2 regions of the Gordonia sp. 852002-10350_SCH5691597 genome follow, and region 2 is predicted to be linked to the other one. Evidence: riboswitches for the same ligand, from Rfam matches in the RefSeq annotation. Region 2 holds a riboswitch; the other holds the start of a gene.
The links. Region 2 has a riboswitch for thiamine pyrophosphate ahead of A5777_RS01475 (3-oxoacyl-ACP reductase). Riboswitches for the same ligand answer to the same signal wherever they lie in the genome.

Region 1 (6,312 bases), on a different contig from region 2:
TGCACCGATACCGAACGCCCCGATACCGGGGACCTCGACTCGACGCTGCTGATCGAACGCGACGGAACGGTCGAGTCCATCCCCCGCGAGTCGGTCGTGTCGATTCGCCTCCTGTCGGCACAACCGGTGCGCAACAGCGCGATTCGCGACCTCGAGCATGCAGCGGCGCTCGCATGGCCGGGCGTCGAGTCGACGTGGATCGACGGCTGGCTGGCGCGTGCGGGTGCAGGATTCTCCCGTCGCGCGAATTCTGCTGTGCCACTGGACCGTTCAGCACGCGCCGACGCCCCCACGCTGCGCGCCCTCACCTCCTGGTACGCCGAACGGGACCTGCCCGTCCTACTGGCGCTGCCCGAGCGACTGATCGCCGCGCGCACAGTAGGGGGCGAACCGGCCAGCCCGACGGTTCACATCCTGACCCGCACCCTCGACGACTTTCCCGGTGCCACAGATGATTTCCCAGGTATGACAACGGGACTCGGCATCACGGGAGAACTCGACGTCGAACTCGCTCCGACGCCGAGCGCACGGTGGGCACAGTCGTACAGCCGCGGTCGAGACACCGATCTCGTTGCCGCCGTGGTCGGTTCGGCACAGGGGCCGGTGACGTTCGCGACGGTCGTCGACGAGAGCGGGACGCTGATCGCGACCGGCCGAGCAGCCGTCACCTCGTCGCCGTCCGGCGTCGCGTGGCTCGGCATCACCGCGCTGTGGACCGAGCCGTCCCACCGTCGGCGCCATATCTCTGACGCCGTACTCGCCCGCCTGATGACCTGGGGAATCACGCACGACGCGCAGTCGGCGTACGTACAGGTCGAAGCAGACAACGCTGTTGCCGGACGCTGGTATCGCAGAAGGGGATTCGCCTTGCACCACACCTCTCACTACGAGTCGATCGCCTGATGTCGGCACGTAAGCCGACGGTCGCGCAGCGTCGTCGACAAGCCGTGGTGTCGGCCGTCGCGCTGGTCGTGATCGCGCTCGTCGTCGTAGCGACGTGGCTGATCAACCGATCCGACGACTCGAACTCCGCCGCCCAGTCGGCCTCATCGACGTCATCCACCGCGAAGCCGTCGTCGAAGAAGCAGTCGGGCACAGCTTCTCAGGGCGGCACCGCCTCTCGGACAACGGTGGCACCGACCGCGGCGGCATCGGTTCCGGCGCAGGTGACCAAGACGCTGTCGCTCATCGACGCCGGTAAGTGGCCGCCAGACGACGCGTCGGGGACCAAGGGCGGGACCAACTTCGGGAACTTCGAGGGTCGGCTGCCGAAGAAGACGTCCTCGGGTAAGCGGATCACCTACACCGAGTGGGACGTCAACCGTCGCGAAGCGGGAAGAAGCCGCGATGCGGAACGTATCGTGACGGGAAGCGACGGTTCCGCCTGGTATACCTCCGACCACTACAACACCTTCGTCCAGATCCGAGGCCCCAACCGATGAGCCAACTCCGATGACCTCAGGCGCGGGAGGCGACAGCATCTCCGACACCGGCATTCCCCTGGCGCGTTTCCTCGACGCCGCGTCCCGGAAGGGGCCCGCCGTCGGACTCTGGGTGGGCAGCCGACCACCGAGCGCGCCGTCGTCGTACGAGTACCGCGAGGTGACCGGCCGAACGATGACCACCGTCAATGGTCTCTACGAAACCTATGCGCGCGCATGGGATTTCCCCGACTACTTCGGACACAATGCCGATGCGTTCGACGAGTGCATGCGCGAACTCGACGACTCCGCCGGCCCCACCGACAGTCCCGCGGGGTACCTGACCGATATCGTCGACGCCGACCGCCTGCTCGCCACCGACCGCGAGGCCTTCGACTGGTTCGCGACGTCGCAGCTCCGCTTCCGCGACCACTATCGCGACGTCGCCGTGCCGCACAGAACCTTTGCGACGCTGCTCGAAACCTCGGCAGATCGACGACGCGAGCTGATCACCCGTTGGCGTCGTGCGGGAGTCACCGTCGTCACCGTCGGCGACGACCGTCGACTCTGAGGTAAACCACCCAGAGACAACCGACGCTGAGGCAGCCCACCCTGAGACAAACGACCCACTACAGCGCATGTGGCCGAATGCTTGTTGCACCGTGCCGCACAGGGTTACGTTGACATCACCCCTGCAGACAGACGGGGAACCCACGACGTAGGGAGTCGATCATGACCATTCTCGCCGCTACCGAGGTACTCGCACGATCGACGACGACGACAAGCGTCGGCTGGATCGGCTACATCATCATCGGCGCCATTGCCGGATGGATCGCCGGAAAGATCGTCAAGGGCGGCGGATCAGGAATCCTGATGAACATCGTCATCGGCATCGTCGGTGCACTGATCGGCGGATTCCTGCTCAGCTTCTTCGTCGACACAGCGTCCGGCGGTTGGTGGTTCACACTCTTCACCGCTGTTCTCGGCGCAGTGATCCTGCTGTGGATCGTCGGGTTGGTACAGAGCAGGCGCTGAGTTCATTCGGGCCGGGCCTGTCGGGGCAGGCCCGGCTCGCTCTCAGGCGGGAGCGAGCGGAACAACCCCGGGATGTCCGTCGAGATAGTGCTTGGTGAACGTGCACACCGGGCGCAAGCGGGCGCCCTGGGCCTTGGCATAACTGATCACGCTGCGCGTCAGGCCGGTACCGAGGCCGTGACCGGTGTATTCGTCGTAGAGCACCGTGTGGAGAACGGTCAGCGTTGTCTCGCCGTCGACCGTCTCGCTGGAGTATCCGAGAACGCCGACGAGGTCGCCCGCCACCCATAGCTCAAATCTGTCGCGGGTGGGGTTGTGCACGACCTGCGCTATCTGCTGCAGGATCGATCGGGCCGACTGGGTCGGCCGCTGGTGATACTTCCGGTGCATGGCTCGTCCATCCCCTCTTCAGGCTCGTTCGCAGCGTCTACACAGCTCACTGAGCGCTGCGTCCGGTTCCCCTCCGGGCACGACGGTGTGTGATCGCAGTCACATCGTAACCTGCGGAAGCGTAGCTTCAAGGGCTTTGAGACGAGACCACCGGTATCGAGACGGATTCATCGCAAACGTTCGCCCGCGGTTCACCCGCGCGTGACGTGACGTGACGTCGACGACGCGCGCATGCGACACTACGACGCACCGCGTTCGACGGCCCGGCGGTAGGGCTTACGCCCGGCTTCCTGACGCATCGGCAGCAAGCCAGTACAGTGAACTGCGCACACAACCGAATCAACGCGGGGGCTCTCACGTAACCGAGGGCTGAGATGGCGGCAGGCGGCCGCTGACCGCATGAACCTGTCCGGGTAATGCCGGCGTAGGGAGAATCTCATGGGCACACGTGTATCCGGCGGCAGCAATTCCGCGTACAAGGTCGACTCCGACATCCTGACCACGGGACCGATCGAGGGCAGCACCAAGCACTACGTCGACGTCGACGGGCTCCGAGTTCCGCAGCGACGCATCAACCTCACCAACGGTGAGCACCTCGATGTCTACGACACCTCGGGTCCCTACACCGACTCCACCGCGGTGATCGACGTCGAGGCAGGCCTTGCCCGTACCCGCGACGAGTGGCACCGTCCCGACCCCGTCGACGGAGCGTCGACCCAACTCGCTTGGGCACGAGCCGGACTCGTCACCGACGAGATGCGTTTCATCGCCGCACGCGAGAACGTCGACGTCGAACTCGTGCGCAGTGAGGTCGCTGCCGGACGCGCGGTGATCCCGGCCAACCACCGCCATCCCGAGTCCGAACCGATGATCATCGGCAAGGCGTTCGCGGTGAAAATCAATGCGAATATCGGCAATTCGGCGGTGACCAGTTCCATCGCGGAAGAGGTCGAGAAGATGGTGTGGGCGACACGCTGGGGCGCCGACACCATCATGGATCTGTCCACCGGCGACGACATCCACCTCACCCGCGAGTGGATCATGCGCAATTCCCCTGTCCCCGTTGGCACGGTCCCGATCTACCAGGCGCTGGAGAAGGTCAAGGGCGATCCCACCAAGCTGACGTGGGAGATGTACCGCGACACCGTGATCGAGCAGGCCGAGCAGGGCGTCGACTACATGACGGTGCACGCGGGCGTGCTGCTGCGCTACGTACCCCTGACGGCTCGCCGGGTAACCGGAATCGTCTCGCGCGGCGGGTCGATCATGGCTGCGTGGTGCCTCGCCCACCACGAAGAGTCGTTCCTGTACACGCATTTCGACGAGCTGTGCGAGATCTTCGCGCGCTACGACATCACCTTCTCACTCGGCGACGGGCTGCGTCCGGGCTCGATCGCCGACGCCAACGACGAGGCACAGTTCGCCGAACTGCGCACGCTCGGTGAGTTGACCCGCATCGCGAAATCCCATGGCGTGCAGGTGATGATCGAGGGCCCCGGCCATATCCCGATGCACAAGATCGTCGAGAATGTGCGCCTCGAAGAGGAGTTGTGCGAGGAGGCGCCGTTCTACACCCTCGGCCCACTCGCCACCGACATCGCGCCCGCATACGACCACATCACCTCGGCGATCGGTGCGGCGATGATCGCGCAAGCCGGGACAGCCATGCTCTGCTACGTCACGCCGAAGGAACACCTCGGCCTTCCCGACCGCGACGACGTGAAGGTCGGTGTGATCACCTACAAGATCGCGGCCCACTCTGCCGATCTGGCCAAAGGCCACCCGCGAGCACAGGAACGCGACGACGCATTGAGCAAGGCGCGCTTCGAGTTTCGCTGGACAGACCAGTTCAACCTCGCACTCGACCCCGACACGGCACGCGAGTACCACGACGAAACCCTGCCCGCGGAGCCCGCCAAGACGGCTCACTTCTGCTCGATGTGCGGCCCGAAGTTCTGCTCGATGCGTATCTCGGCCGACGTACGGGCGTACGCAGAGGAGCACAATCTGGTGACAGCAGAAGACATCGACCGACGAATCGAGCAGGAGATGGCAGCGAAGTCCGCCGAGTTCGCCGACGCCGGCAACCGCGTCTACCTGCCGATCGATGCGACATCGGGAGCCGCAAGCAGATCATGACGACACCACTGTTGCCCACCACCGAACCGGGGGCCACACCCGTCCGGGTGATGACCATCGCGGGTTCGGACTCCGGTGGCGGCGCCGGAATCCAAGCGGACATGCGAACTTTCGCGTTGCTCGGACTACACGGACTCGTCGCGGTCACCGCGGTGACGGTGCAGAACTCGGTGGGCGTCAGCGGCTTTCAGGAGATCGATCCGGAGATCGTCTCGGCGCAGATCCGCAGTGTCGTCACCGATATCGGGACGAGTGCCGTCAAGACCGGCATGCTGGCGTCGGGACCGATCATCGACGCCGTCGCCGACGCCTGCGCGGAACGCGGTATCGGCCGTGGCGGCGACACCCCGCTCGTCGTCGACCCGGTCTGTGCGTCGATGCACGGCGATCAGCTGCTCGCCGACGATGCGCTGGACGTGTTGCGGCGCAGACTTTTTCCTCTCGCCACGGTCGTCACACCCAACCTCGACGAGGTGCGACTGCTGACGGGCATCGAGGTCGTCGACGCTGCGTCGCAGCGCAAGGCAGCCGTCGAATTGCACGGGTTGGGTCCGCAGTGGGCACTGGTCAAAGGTGGCCACCTGCGTTCGAGTTCGCTCAGTCCCGACCTGCTGTACGACGGCACCGACTTCCTCGAATTCGCGACCGCTCGCGTCGACACGCCGCACGATCACGGCGCGGGCGACACGCTTGCAGCTGCGATCGCGTGCGCTCTCGCGCACGGATATGCCTTGCCGGACGCCATCGATTTCGCGAAGCAGTGGGTTACCCGCGGCCTGCGCTCGGCCTATCCTCTCGGAGCCGGACACGGCCCTGTCAATCCGCTGTGGCGTGTCGACAACGACGTCCGACGTGCGTGAACGGGAATCGTCTGAGAGGTAGCGGACCAATAACAGTCCGCTACATCTCGCGATAAACGTCCCGAAGCTCACCGTAGGGTGAGGCCATGGGCTGGACGTTTCTCATGGACATGGACGGCGTGTTGACGAACGAGGATCACCTCGTTCCCGGCGCAGACGATTTCATCGCGGAATTACGCAACAACGACATTCCTTTTTCGGTTCTCACCAACAACTCGATCCGCACGGCACGCGACCAGCACGCTCGGTTGCTGCAGATCGGCCTCGACATTCCGGAGGAATCGATCTGGACTTCGGGAATGGCGACGGCGGACTTTCTCGCGTCACAGGATCAGGGCGACACCGCGTTCGTCATCGGCGAATCTGGGCTGACCACTCCCCTGTACGAGAAGGGTTTTGTGACGACGGAGACCAATCCCGACTACGTGGTGCTCGGCGAGACGCGCATGTACTCGTTCGAGGCGATC
Region 2 (9,148 bases):
TTCTACGACCGCCGCTAAGGCGTCGGAGGGCGATCGGAAAGCCTTGGCCACGACGAACCCTCGGATTGACGAACCGTTGGATTCACCCCAGCGAGAGTCGCCACGAGCCCGCGTAGATCTCGCGTAGTTCGGTCACCTCATACGGCATAGCGCCCTGGCCCTCGGTGGTGATGGCGTTGACGATGAGCATGCCGTCGGTGATCTCCCACTTGTACTGGTCGCCATCGAAGGCGGCTTCGCGGCCTGATGCGTCGACGACGGTGAAACTGCCCGGGCGATAGTCGATGTTCATGCTCGCAGTATGCCTGTCAACGCTCAGTCCTTGACGAGGCCGCCGTCGACGACAAGGTTCTGTCCGGTAACTGCACGCGACGCCAGTGAGAGGAAAAACAGTGTCGCGTCGGCGAATTCCTCGGGAGTCGTGACCGACCGCAGGGGAGTGGGCGCGGCGATGGCATCGAAGATCTCGGGAGGTGTCGCGGCGCTGGCGTCGGTGGTGCGTAGGAGTCCGCCGGAGACCATGTTGACTGTGATGTTGTCCGGGCCGAGATCGGCGGCGAGCGTGCGAGTGAGCGCCAGGAGAGCAGCCTTGGCTGCTGTGTAGTCGTGATACGGGACAACGGGATTCTGCACGAGGTTGGTGCCGATGTTGACGATGCGTCCTGTACCGGCTTCTCGCATACCCGGAAGGGTCGCCTGCACGACTGTCAATGCGCCGCCGACGATTCCGCGGAACTGGGCGTCGAGTTCTGCCGTGGTAATGGTGTCGGCCGTTGAGCGGGCGTCGCCGTTGAACGAATAGTCGGGGAGGGCGTTGTTCACCACCGCCGTGATCGGGGTGCCGAAATGCGTTGTCGCAGCGTCGATCATTGCCTGCACCGCGCCGGGATCGGTCACGTCGGCTTCGACGGCGACGGCTCGGTCGCCGAGCTCTGCCGCCAGCGCAGCTGCCGTGTCGGCGCTGCGTCGATAGTTGACGACCACGCGGGCACCCTCACGGGCCGCGGCGCGTGCGATCGCTGCGCCCAGTCCGCGGCCCGCGCCGGTGATCAGTACGACGTGCTCGGAAAGAGATGGCGCTGCAGCATTTTCGGACCATCCCTTCGCCAGTGCTAACTGGAGCAGGTTCTGCGGGTGTGATCTCAGCCGACCTCGTGTCGGCACCCCGTGTCAGTTGTGGCAATCAGATCGCACTCGGGTGGCGAACGCAAGCACGACGCACGCACCGTCGCGGCAACGCTGCGTGACGTGCCGGCGGCGACAGGCTTCTTCTTGCACCACGTGTCTGCCGTCGCGCGCTTCCTGGAGCTACTTGCCGCGCCTCCTGTTCATGCTTCGTTCACATTCGGCCACGACGGCAGACGTCGTGGCGTGTTCGACGGCGACGCGTCGTGGATGGTCGATCCCCGCAGCGGAGGATCGGGATCGTTTGTCGATCTCGGGATACACCTGACTCACCTCATTGATCTCATCTGGCCGAACACGGGAGTGGAGGCGATTGACACTGAGTTCTATTCAGCCACTGATGGATTGAGTGACAGCGGTGGGCGCGCCTTGCTGCATATCGGAGCGGCGGAGGTCCATGTCGAGGTGTCCGCAGAAGTCGCATTGGGATTCCACGTGGCGGCGCGTGACGATGTCGGTCGCCTCTATCGGGTCGACGACGGGACTCTGCGGGTGGACGACGACCTCCTCGTCGAGGCATCCGGCGCAGACGCCCGAACGGCGTTGCTCAGTTTCCTTGATCAGCTCGCGGGCCGGCCGAATGGTTTGCGCCCCGCGTCTCTGGATGAGGCAGTCATTGCGCAACGTAGTGTCGAGGCCATCCGGAGGGGGTAGATCGGCTGTTGCGTGGGATCCTCGGGGGCATTTTTGTACCCCTGCATCCCACACAACCGGACCCAGGCGCGAAACGAAAAGATCCCGCTGCGAACAGCGGGACCTCATGGTGCGCGATACTGGGATTGAACCAGTGACCTCTTCCGTGTCAGGGAAGCGCTCTCCCGCTGAGCTAATCGCGCGGGTATGAAATTGGTGGTTTGGAGGTGGCGACGGGAATCGAACCCGTGTACACGGCTTTGCAGGCCGTTGCCTCACCACTCGGCCACACCACCAGATGCGAGTCGACTCGCGCCGAGCGGATGACGGGATTCGAACCCGCGACCCTCACCTTGGCAAGGTGATGCGCTACCAGCTGCGCTACATCCGCATGCTTCGCGAGCAGATCTTGTGGACCATTTGTTGCTCGCGATGCGATGCAGAACATTATCCGACCGACACGCTTCTACCAAATCGCCTGGTCAGAGCCTCGCAAAGTAGGATGTGTGCAGCGGGTGGGAGTCGCGATCGCGCCGAGACGCACCGCCAGACCGCGATTTGGGTTCCCAGCGTCGATCCGTGTAGTCTTTCCCCTCGTGCACCGACGCCTCTACGCGTCGCGCGCGGTCCCGTGGCTCAGTGGAAGAGCGTCCCGTTCACACCGGGAAGGTCGCTGGTTCGATCCCAGCCGGGACCACGACGATGACCCCGCTGGTGACAGCGGGTTTTTTGCTTTCCACCGGACACTGGGAAATAGGCCGATGGGTACTTGGTGGGTATCTGGGATGCGGAACCCTACCGAATGTCGCGGCACCTCAAATGTCATGGTTCCAATCAACTTGCCGATACTTGCGCCATCTCAGTACCCTGTAGGTGTCCCAGTCCAGAAGGCTGGGCGCGCCTAGTCGGACCACAGGGGATAGGCTCCCTCCGACGAAATGACATCGGCCTCAGATCAAGCCGGGATAGCAGAGCCACGACTGCCCCGACCCCGGCCCGTAGCGCAATGTGGAGCTTGGAACCGGGTTTGGCAGGCCCCCAAGGGAATCGCGCCGGCGCTCACCTCTTTCGAAAGGGGGTGGGCTCGTGCCTGCCAACTCCTCCACTACCGACGATCTTCGTGTTTTTCGCAAGGCAGAGGTCGCAGAGCGTCTCGCTGTCAGCGAGGACACCGTCGACCGTCTGATCGCCGCTGGTGAGCTGCGTCCCCTGCGTCCCCGCAAGCGCGGCGTCATCGTCCAGATTCCTGCGGCGTCGCTGCGCGCGTATATCTATGGCGCCTCATCGGCGTGATGCCGAGCAGCCCCCTCGGGCATATCTGAGGGGGCTGCTCTATCAATCACTCTGCAGTCAGCGCCTACGAGATGTGGACACAGAGATGGAATGTGGGTGTTGTAATCGTACTGCTCACACAAACGCACTCTTGCTCAAAAGCGTTGTGCCGCAACGTAATTCGCGGTAGAATGAAGTATGACGATCACGATTCTCAGTCAGAGCAACTGCCCCGCCTGCCGCCTCGTGGAAAGAACCATCGAGCAGGCCGGTCTGACCGCCGACGTCCGCGACGTGCGTGAGGACCCCGCCGCCGAGGCGCTGCTGCGCTCGATCTTCGACGCCTACCGGCCGGGCCACCACCCGGCGACGCCGGTGACAATCATTGACGACCGACCACATTTCGGCGTCGACGGTCGCAAGGCACTCCGCGACCTCGCCGCCTGATGGCCGGCCGACCCCGACCGCTGGAGCGCACTGTCGAGCGATACCTGGTCGATCGGTGTCGTGACCTGGGCATCCTGTGCCACAAGTACGTGAGCCCTGGTCATGCCGGGGTGCCGGACCGGCTGCTGCTGGGCCACGACGCCCCCGGCGATGCCGTCAGCCTGTTCGTGGAGGTCAAGCGGCCGGGGGAGAAGCCGAGACCCTCACAGGTCGGCATGATCACCACCATGCGAGACCACGGCGCACACGTCGTCGTCACTGACTCCCGCACCGCGGTGGACGAGGTGCTCGCCGAGTATTTCGTCCGCCCTTCGGTGCCGATCGCCGAGCGCGATCCGCACGACGCGCCGCTGCCGGGCCGGCGACCGCATGTGCTGATGGCCCTGCAGCCGTAGGCAGACGGCTCGTCGGTGGGGCGCGCTAGGGTGGGCCTTCCATCACGCCATCACCTCGACATGGAGCCCTCATGTCTTCATTCGTCACACCCGTCACCCTCGCCGAGTCCATCACCGCCGCCGTCGACACCGCTCGAGCCCTCGCTGACCCCGACATCGATCCGAACCTCGTCGTCATTCGCGCCGCCGCAGGGGTCGTCGCTGGTGCAGCCGCCAGCCTCGCCGCCGCCAGCCAGCCGGCGCAGCTCGCGGAAGTGCTTCTCCACCAGCCAGTCGCATCACATCACCTCGAGGGACTGCTCGCGGAGCTGCGCATCAAAGGCGCCGATGCCACCGTCATCCAGTGCGTCCGCGACGCCGCTGACCGAACGACCGCCGCCGGGTTCGCCTATGCCGCGGTCCAGGTACTCGCGCACGAACTGAGTGTGGGCGACACGCTCATCGACCTTGGCTCCGCCGTCGTCGGCCGCATCCTGAGCATCCAGACGGCAATTGCCGGTGAGCTGCTTTTCGCAGTCGCGGTCCATGACCGCACAACGGCCGCGCAACTCGCCCTCCTATACGACGTCTCCAGCCCGGATGATGTCCGCGTGATCATCTCGGCGGGCGTGGGGGAGGCCAATGATGCTGCCTGACATTCAGCCTGATGGAGCGCCGACGCCCCCGCCGTCGCAGTTCGTGCGTGAGTGCGCCAGGTGCGAGCGCCGCACGATCCACGACCACCTTGGGTGCCGCACCTGTCGGGCAAAGCGCAAGTGGGCGCGTATGACTCCAGCTCAGCAGATGGACACGCTCACCCGCCGGCTCGAGGACTATGACGCAGCCCATAGAGCGCGCCATCATTATCAGCCGATGGCCGATCTCCTCTCGACCACGGTCGGGGTGGACCTCGAGGCCCCGCACGGTGCACTGCCCGTGAACCCAACCGACGACGCCGAGTTCCTTACCGCTGACGGAAGATACGTCCTTCGCCGGACGAATTGGGAGTGGTCGTGGGAGCCGCACCCCGACTCCTGCATCGCCTGTGAGCCGACGGAGTACGACGACGAGATCGACAAAATCGGCCTCATACCGCCGCCGCTCAACCAGGATGACTAAGCACCCGCTCGATCTCCGGTATCAGTGACGGTTCGAAGCGGACGACGGCCTCGCAGGCTTCATCGACAGCGAGTACATCCCGCGAAAGGCGTTGCGTCACAACGTCGATAAAGCTCGTCAAGCTCTCCCGATCAGCGAACATGATGTACGCCAGGCGTGGGCCGGGAGTGCCCCACATCGCCCCGCCCTGGCACGAATACCGCGTAGTCCAGCCGCGGTCCCAGCAGGCCTCGATGACCCCCGCCAGCCCCGCGTCCACCTCGAAACCGCGACAGGTGTCCACCTGCCTGTGCCACGACGCCTTCGCCATGGGCACGAGGTTAGCTCCGCCTCCCGCGCGATGCGCCCACCTGCGGCTATGCTGGCCCCAACTTGCACGTACGTCCCAAGGGTGCCAACATGCCGACGACCACCCCCACAGTCCCGACACTCACGACCGCTGCGCGCCTGGCGGTGCCGCCGCCACTGCCGTCCACCTTGCCCCGCCTGCAACCGCTACCGCTGCGTGTTACGACGCTCGGGCCCGCGACCGGCGGGGCGACCCTCGCCGATGTGCAGCAGACGCTCGCGCGGGCCGACCCGCGGCTCCTACAGCAGGAGCATCTCGTGTGCCTCGCCGGGTTCGACCACCGCACCTTCGAGCCCCAGGCCGTCACGCTCGCGGCTCTCGTGCGGTCGGCTCACCGCACGCCGCCCGCGCCGTGCTGGCGGCACGTGCTCGTGGTGTACCGCGGCGGCGGCGTGGATTACGCGGGGTCGCCCCGCTCCATGGACGCGGACCGGATGGCGCTGCTGGAGTGCGCGACCTCGCTCACGCACTTCGGTGTCACCGTCATCTTCGGCATGGGTCACGCTGGACAGAGCTGCCTGCCGCCATGGCAGGCGCTGCCGCTCGGCGTCCACGAGGCGATCACGCCGAGCTCTGCCTGCGAGCAGGTGCTCCGCGAGCTCGTACCCGCTTGTACCTGCGGTGCGGTCGCCTGACCTACTGGCCCACGACCTCCCAGTTGCCCTTGTCCTCCTCTCGCCATTCCACAGGTGCATGAGCCGCGAAACCCGCTGCGTCGTTCCCTCTCACGCAGTCGCGGTCGACGATCCGGTTTCCAGCACCTCGGTCACGAATGCTGGTGGGGACGCGGGCACCTGCAGCGAAGCCAGGGTTCTGTTCGCCTGTCGTCCGTATGAGTACCTGTACTTGTTCGCTTCGATGGCGATCTTCCACCACAACAGCTCCCCAACCGACATCTTGGTCCTCGGTTTGAGGACTGCGACGTGATAGCCGGTGATATACGGCTCGCTGTGGAAGAAGGTGGCCAGCGGCGTCGCACTCAGTGCGACCGAGAGAGTGCCCGCTGGAGCCGGAGTCACTCCCTTCGGCACAAGCACGCGCCCTGCTATTCCATTGTCTTTCGTCTTGCGGCTGACGAAGTTCACGCCCTCCGGCGCGTCGGCCTGCGCCAGACCGTTCAACGTGAGCCCGTGACCGTACTCGATGTCGAAATGTTCGGTGATCGGAACGACGTCGTCGGGCGAACCGGCATAGCTCCCGGTCACCGGACCGAGATCAGAGAGGCCGGTCCATGACAGCGTTGGGAGTGATGCGGAGTGAACCCAATCCGGAACCTCGCTCGGCACCAGAAGAGACCCAAGCGTCCTGTTGGCCTGGCGTCCGTACGAGAATCGGTACCGGTTCTCCCATATGCACCGGCACCACCAGATCTTCTCTTCGAGCGACATCGTGGAGTCCTTGGCCTTCAGGATCATCACGTCCCGGCCGCACACGAACGGTTCCGGTTGCACGAATGACGAGAGAACACCGTTGCCGCCGAGTGCGACGGTGATCTCACCGGCCTGGCCAAGAGGTACGGTCGTTTGTACTCGGGCTGTAACACCGTTATTCCGCATGGCCCTCGATACGAAATTTACGCCTGCGGGTGGTTCAACCTGCGCTAGCGCGTTGAGCTCGAGCGACTGACCATAGCGGAGATGAAACACCTCATCCAGCCGTTGCATGCCCGTCCTCTTCTCGCGTGTCACTCGGAGGTCTTCAGGATGAAGAGCGCGTACTCCTTGAGGGCAGCCTCGAAGTCGTCGCGCGTCAACGACGAATAGTCAGTCTCCATATACGCCTCGGCGATCCATTCATCGCCCGCGTCGACTTGGTGCATGACGGCCTGGCCTGGATGAACCTCACGATTCCTATACATCTCGACCCAACGGTCGCGCACTCCCGGCCAGGTCCCGTTCTTGTCCACACGCCCAAGGTTCTTCACTTTGACGAATGTGTCCTCTCGCCAGTAACCGAACCACGTCTTGCGGTTGCTCTGCGCGTGCGGCACTCCGGCAGCGAACACCATGACGCACGTAACTGTTCCGACAGGATAGAACAGCTCGGGCGGCATCGACATCACGGCTTGGAGGGTGTGCTTCTCCAGCAGATTGCTCTTGTGGGTGCTCGAACCGGTGGCGCACGACACAGGCACGATCGCGATGCCCGTTCCGCCCTTATCCAGGCTGTCCAGCATCTGCTCGACGAAGCGCAGTTCGTGCAGGTCTTCCTTCGACTTCGCATACGGCGGGTTGATCATTCCGATATTGGCCTTGTGCGCCTTGACCCCTTTGGAGACTGCGGTATCGAAGCACGAACCCTGGTACAGGTTCGCCTTACCGTCGCCGCGCAGGATCATGTTCGAGGCCGCCAGCGCGTACATCGATGGATTCTGCTCGACCCCGATCAGCCGATCCTTCTTGATCGACTCGACCTCGGCCTCGGTTGTCGCCGACTTCATCATCCGATTCATCGCTGAGATCAGAAACCCCGCGGTCCCAGCGCAGATGTCGAGGACGACGTCGTCCTTGTTCACGTTTGCCAGCAGACTGAAGAGTTCAGTGACGTGCTTGGGTGTGAGGACGATCCCCAATCCCTTACCGTCACCACCGGTGTACTTGAGGAACTCCCCGTAGAAGGCGCCGACAACGTCGAAGTCGTGGTAGACGGTGATGAACGGCATCACGTGATCAGCGAGCATGGTCACGATCTCGTTCAGAAGCCCCTTGGGATACGCCTTCGTCGCCTTGCTCAGCTCGGGATGGACCTGGATACCGGTAAACGGCTGGGTCATGTTCGTGAGCTTGGCGTTGGGAAGTTTCGCTTCCTGGATGACCTTCTTGATCGACTGAATCCAGAAGGCCGGTAGATCCTTCGCCGAGTAGGCGTCGTAGGTCTTGGAGAACACGTCGTCGTTCAGGGCGATCAGCGTACCGGCCACGGCCAACGGCTTCTCCTTCTCCTCCAACTCTGCCTCGTCACGCATAAACTCGTGCATCTCCTGAGAGAACGAGATCAGATCTTTCTCTCGCTGCCGCTGGACACTGGGATCAAACGATGCGGCACGGATCAAGTCGTCCATGCCGATCATCGAGGTGATGGCCGCACCCTGCGGAGACACCAGGGCCTTGACGTCGTGAGTACCCTTCGGCATAACGAAAAACGACCACCTGGTGTTGCGCGCGTGCCCGGACACTGCGATGCAGATCACCGTGTACTTCGGCGACAAGAAGCGGGCGTAGTGCAGTACCCCGTCTACAGCGAAGTCCTTCGGTCGGTCACGGTTGGGGGACTCGTGAAACTTCGTGCTCGCTTTACACTCGACCAGCACGACCATGTCCGGAGTGCCCGGCGACGTGATGATGAACTCTGGATAACCGGAGTTGCCCTTACCGCTCTTGGACGCCTTGGAGAGCCCTGACCGAATGGACTCCACCGCGGACTGCTGCTTCTCGACGATCACTTTCTCGTCGTCGTCGTAGAAGCCGAGCTTGCGCAGGCCAGCCTCGACCAAGTCCTCGGTGATCCGCTCGTTCGCCATGCACGCTCCCTCTCACGACAACATCATCATCAATCCGTGACAACCATTGAGGATGAACACTAGATCACACGATGAACCGCCTGCGGCACCGCTCGCCCGGCATCACCAACACCCGTCAATCCCCCCGCTCCGGGTCGTTCATCCAGAACCAGGCGGCACCAGCGACGACAGCGATCAGAGCCAGCCAGTCGTCGAGAGTCACGGTCATCTGACGCACCAACCGCACCGAACGGTTCCATCTGACTGTCG

Region 1: another riboswitch for thiamine pyrophosphate. It lies ahead of thiC (phosphomethylpyrimidine synthase ThiC); the one in region 2 lies ahead of A5777_RS01475 (3-oxoacyl-ACP reductase).

Annotation. Positions count from the first base shown of each region.
Region 1 covers NZ_LZMO01000078.1:307-6,618, forward strand. Annotated here, with positions in the region: gene A5777_RS05645 (GNAT family N-acetyltransferase) at 1-903, shown strand, start outside; gene A5777_RS05650 (ribonuclease domain-containing protein) at 903-1,442, shown strand; gene A5777_RS05655 (barstar family protein) at 1,453-1,992, shown strand; gene A5777_RS05660 (GlsB/YeaQ/YmgE family stress response membrane protein) at 2,154-2,456, shown strand; gene A5777_RS05665 (GNAT family N-acetyltransferase) at 2,499-2,846, opposite strand; TPP riboswitch at 3,181-3,291, shown strand; gene thiC (phosphomethylpyrimidine synthase ThiC) at 3,285-4,985, shown strand; gene thiD (bifunctional hydroxymethylpyrimidine kinase/phosphomethylpyrimidine kinase) at 4,982-5,845, shown strand; gene A5777_RS05680 (HAD-IIA family hydrolase) at 5,932-6,312, shown strand, end outside.
Region 2 covers NZ_LZMO01000020.1:378-9,525, reverse strand. Annotated here, with positions in the region: gene A5777_RS01480 (hypothetical protein) at 83-292, opposite strand; gene A5777_RS01475 (3-oxoacyl-ACP reductase) at 316-1,110, opposite strand; TPP riboswitch at 1,082-1,178, opposite strand; gene A5777_RS01470 (hypothetical protein) at 1,177-1,839, shown strand; tRNA gene A5777_RS01465 (tRNA-Val) at 1,947-2,021, opposite strand; tRNA gene A5777_RS01460 (tRNA-Cys) at 2,041-2,114, opposite strand; tRNA gene A5777_RS01455 (tRNA-Gly) at 2,137-2,209, opposite strand; tRNA gene A5777_RS01450 (tRNA-Val) at 2,444-2,515, shown strand; gene A5777_RS01445 (helix-turn-helix domain-containing protein) at 2,905-3,111, shown strand; gene A5777_RS01440 (glutaredoxin family protein) at 3,289-3,537, shown strand; gene A5777_RS01435 (VRR-NUC domain-containing protein) at 3,537-3,932, shown strand; gene A5777_RS01430 (hypothetical protein) at 4,004-4,567, shown strand; gene A5777_RS24520 (hypothetical protein) at 4,785-5,030, shown strand; gene A5777_RS01420 (hypothetical protein) at 5,014-5,340, opposite strand; gene A5777_RS01415 (hypothetical protein) at 5,403-6,014, shown strand; gene A5777_RS01410 (hypothetical protein) at 6,105-6,935, opposite strand; gene A5777_RS01405 (HsdM family class I SAM-dependent methyltransferase) at 7,064-8,899, opposite strand.